Regions from separate parts of the Nonomuraea sp. NPDC049695 genome, predicted to be linked through region 2. Evidence: riboswitches for the same ligand, from Rfam matches in the RefSeq annotation. Region 2 holds a riboswitch; the other holds the start of a gene.
The links. A riboswitch is a leader RNA that binds a small molecule or an ion and turns the genes downstream of it on or off. The one in region 2 is predicted to bind S-adenosylmethionine.
Positions count from the first base shown of each region.

Region 1: linked by a shared signal. The riboswitch ahead of thrC (threonine synthase) and the one ahead of AB0J64_RS34540 (GNAT family protein) in region 2 are both predicted to bind S-adenosylmethionine.

Region 1 is NZ_JBFANV010000002.1:68,599-70,788, forward strand. Features, by position in the region: gene AB0J64_RS02480 (RNA polymerase sigma factor) at 20-574, shown strand; SAM riboswitch class I at 654-795, shown strand; gene thrC (threonine synthase) at 809-2,041, shown strand; gene AB0J64_RS02490 (MoaD/ThiS family protein) at 2,066-2,190, shown strand, end outside.
Region 2 is NZ_JBFANV010000050.1:62,595-64,784, reverse strand. Features, by position in the region: gene AB0J64_RS34550 (MFS transporter) at 1-180, opposite strand, end outside; gene AB0J64_RS34545 (LysR substrate-binding domain-containing protein) at 235-1,164, shown strand; SAM riboswitch class I at 1,218-1,317, shown strand; gene AB0J64_RS34540 (GNAT family protein) at 1,325-1,954, shown strand; gene AB0J64_RS34535 (NUDIX domain-containing protein) at 1,978-2,190, shown strand, end outside.

The sequences.
Region 1 (2,190 bases), on a different contig from region 2:
CGCCCATAGGATCCCAGCTATGGCGCTTGATGAGCTAACCGAGGAACTCGCACGTTCCGCCGCAGCCGGAGATCATCGCGCACTTGGCGAACTTCTGGCTCGGATCGAGCCCGATGTGATGCGTCACTGCGCCCGGATCTTGCCCTACCACCAGGACGCCGAGGAGGCCTCGCAGGACACGTTGCTGGCCGTGGCGCGCAACATCGGGCGGTTCGAGGGCAGAGCCAGGTTCAGCACCTGGCTCCACATCGTGACGGCCAACTGCGCGCGCACCACGTACAGGTCGCTGAAGCGCAGGGCGGCCGAGCAGAGCTCCGACGAACTGCCCATGCAGAAGCCCGACGTGCGGCGGGTGAGCGTGATCGCCGGATCGCGGCTCGACCTCCTGGACGCCATGGAGGCGCTGGAGGCCGACAAGCCCGACCTGGCGCAGGCGCTGGTGCTGCGCGACATCGTCCAGCTCGACTACAACGAGGTGGCCGATCAGCTCGGCATCCCGCTCGGCACCGCCAAGTCGCGCATTCACCAGGCGCGGAAATACGTGCAGGGAGTGCTGGGGGAGGACTATCGTTGAGACATCGCATCTCACCTGTTGAGACAAGTGGCCATTTAGGCCCCCTGGGCAGGTAGAGTCCATTTCAACAACTGAATATTGCTCATCCAGAGGGGTGGAGGGACCGGCCCTACGAAGCCCCGGCAACCCTCCCGGCTTGAGGCTCGCGACCTGGCGAGGCCGACCGGGACAAGGTGCCAATTCCGGTCTGCGGTCAAGGTGGCCGCGGGCGAAGATGAGGGAAGGCCTCGCTTCATGTCGCTCGACTTTGGTCCTGCTGTCGGTCTGTCCTGCCGCGAATGCGGTACGCGTTACCCCCTCGGTCCCAGCTTCGCGTGTCAGGAGTGTTTCGGGCCGCTCGAAGCGGCCTATTCCTTCGGCACCGTGACCCGCGCGGACATCGAGTCGGGTCCGTCCAACATCTGGCGTTACCGGTCGTTGCTCCCCGTTCCTGTCGATGTCGCCAGTAAGCCCAACATGAACCCGGGATGGACCAAACTGGTCAAGGCCGGAAACCTCGGGCGCGCGCTCGGTCTCAAGTCCCTGTACGTCAAGGACGACTCGGGCAACCCCACCCATTCATTCAAGGACCGCGTGGTCGCCATCGCCGTCGAGGCGGCCCGTAACTTCGGCTTCCACACGCTTTCCTGCTCCTCCACCGGCAATCTCGCGGGCGCGGTCACCGCCGCGGCGGCGCGGGCCGGGCTCGAGGCGTGCGTGTTCATCCCGGCCAACCTGGAAGCGGCCAAGATCGCCATGGCCCGGGTGTTCGGCGGCAAGCTGATCGGCATCGACGGCACGTATGACGAGGTCAACAGGTTCTGCTCCGAGCTGATCGGCGACCCGCTGGGTGACAAGTGGGGGTTCGTCAACGTCAACCTGCGGCCGTACTACGCCGAGGGCTCGAAGACGCTCGCGTACGAGATCGCGGAGCAGCTCGGATGGCGGCTGCCCGAGCAGATCGTCATCCCCATCGCCTCGGGCTCGCAGCTCACCAAGATCGACAAGGGCTTCCGGGAGCTGGTGCAGCTGGGACTGGTCGAGGACACGCCGTACAAGATCTTCGGGGCGCAGGCGGCCGGGTGCTCGCCGGTCTCCACCGCGTACAAGGCGGGGCACGACGTCGTACAGCCGGTCAAGCCCGACACCATCGCCAAGTCCCTGGCCATCGGCAACCCGGCCGACGGGCCCTATGTGCTGGACATCGCCCGGCGCACCGGCGGGGCCGTCGAGGACGTCACCGACGCCGAGATCGTGGCCGCGATCAAGCTGCTGGCCTCGACCGAAGGCGTGTTCGCCGAGACGGCGGGCGGGGTGACCGTGGGCGTGCTGAAGAAGCTCGCCGAGAGCGGGCGGCTCGATCCCGAGGCCGAGACCGTGGTCCTCAACACCGGCGACGGACTCAAGACGCTCGACGCGATCAGCGACGACGCCAAGCCCACGGCCGTGATCCGGCCCTCCCTCGACGCGTTCCGCGCGGCTGTCTGACAACCAGGAAAGGCGAGTTTAACCATGAGCGTTACTGTGCGGATTCCCACCATTCTGCGCACGTACACCGGGGGTAACGCGGAAGTCAGTGGCGAGGGCGCGACTCTTCGTGACGTCCTCATCAAGCTGGACTCCGACTACCCGGGGAT
Region 2 (2,190 bases):
CACTCCGATGGCCAGCGAGGCGCTGCCCGGATCCAGCCTGAACGCCGCGGCGAGCTGCGGGAGCACGGGCTGCGGCGCGTACAGGAGCGCGAAGGACGACACGCCGGCCGCAGCCACAGCGGCACTGACCCGCCGCGTGTCGGGAACCGGAGGAGCGTCGATGACCACCACGTTTGCCACGCTAAGCCAGGCTAATAAATACGTCTAATACGCGAATAGGCGATAATTCATACCGTGACGGATGAATCGGATGATGAGCTGGCCGCGCGCCTGGCCCCTGCCCTGGCCATCCTGGCCGCCGTGGGCGAGACGGGACACGTGACGCGCGCCGCCGAACTCCTCGGCATCCCCCAGCCCACGGCCAGCCGCCGCCTCGCCGCCCTGGCGGACCTGATCGGCGCCCCGCTCGTGATCCCCTCGGGCCGCGGCATCCGCCTCACCAGGGCGGGCCGCACCCTGGCCGCCGCCTCCACCCGCGCGCTGACCACGATGGCCGCCGCCGCCCGCGAGGTCCGTGAGGAGATCGACCCGGCCACCGGCCGCGTCGTCCTGGGCTTCCTCCACCTCCTGGGCCGCGCGCTCGTGCCGTCCCTCATCCGCGGCTTCCGCGAGCGCCACCCGGGCGTCCGCTTCAGCCTGGTCCAGGGCTCGCGCCAGGACATGCTCGAAGCGCTCCGCGAGGGCGCGATCGACCTGGTGTTCGCCGCCCCCATGCCCCTGGACGACCCCGAGCTGGCCGGCACCCCGCTCGCCGACCAGGAGCTGGTGCTGTCCGTACCGCCGTCCCACCGCTTCGCTCACCGGGCGCGGGTACGGGCGGCCGAACTGGTAGGGGAGGAGCTGGTGACGTTGGAGCACGGGTACGGGCTGCGCCAGATCACCGATGACTTGTGCGCGGCGGCGGGGTTCGAGCCGAGGATCGCGTTCGAGGGACAGGAGTCGGAGACCGTACGGGGGCTCGTGGCGGCGGGCCTCGGCGTGGCGATCCTTCCTCGCTCGGAGTCCGCCTCGGGGGTGGTGGAGATACCGCTGTCTCCGCCGGTGTTCAGGACGATCGGGGTGAGCTGGTCGAAGGAGGCGCGGCTGACGCCGGCCGTGCGTGCCTTCAGGGATCACGCACGCGCGGGAACCACCGACCTCGGCCCCGGCTTCCGCCCCGCGTAACCCTCCGGCGGATTGACGGTGCCCCGCCTGTTCAGGCATGATCCTGACTCGTTGATTCATCAAGAGGATCCGAGGGACCTGGCCCTGTGACGGTCCGGCAACCTCCCCGGCGGGGCTCCGCGGGAAAGGTGCCAATGCCAGGAACGATGAGGGAGAGCTGATGAGCGTACGCCTTGATGTTCCTGTCCTTGCCGGTGATCTGGTGCGGTTGGAGCCGCTGGCGATGCGACACGCGCCGGATCTCGCGGAGGCGGTCGAGGAGGATCGGTCGTCCTACGATTTCACGTTGGTGCCTCGCGCTCACGAGATACCGGACTACCTGGCGGCCCAACTCGCCCGCGACGGGCTGACCCCGTTCGCACAGGTTCGGCTCACCGACGGCAAGGCGGTGGGATGCACCGGGCTGTGGGATCCACGCAGGTGGCCGGGCCGGCCCGGCCTGCGGGCGATCGAGATCGGCTTCACCTGGCTGGCCGCCTCGGCGCAGGGCACCGGGATCAACGCCGAGGCGAAGCTGTTGCTGCTGTCGTATGCGTTCGACGTGCTCGGCGTTGCCCGCGTCGACCTGAAGACCGACGCCCGCAACCACCGCTGCCGCCGGGCCCTGGAGCGACTCGGCATCCCCTTCGAGGGCGTGCTGCGCGCCTGGTCCATGTCGTGGGCGCGCGGCGAGGAGGGCAAGGTCCGTGACTCGGCCATGTTCGCCGTGGTCGCCACCGAATGGCCTGCCGTCGAACCGGTGCTGCAAGCCCGCGTCACCGCCGCGAGCTCCCGTGCATCGGCCCTCTGAAAAGCTTCGGAAAGCTGGTGACCATGACACATGATGGCGACGCGGGGGTGCCGGGGTCGTTGGCGAGGGTGCTCGCGGACGTGACGGCCGAACGGGCGGCTCAGGACGCGAGGTGGGGCATGCAGATCCTGCCGGACGGGACCGGGGACGAGGGGACGGTGGCCGAGTCCGACCGGGCCAGGCACGAGACGGAGGCGGCGGCCGCGGGCGGGGTGCTCACGTGGAGGCACATCCTG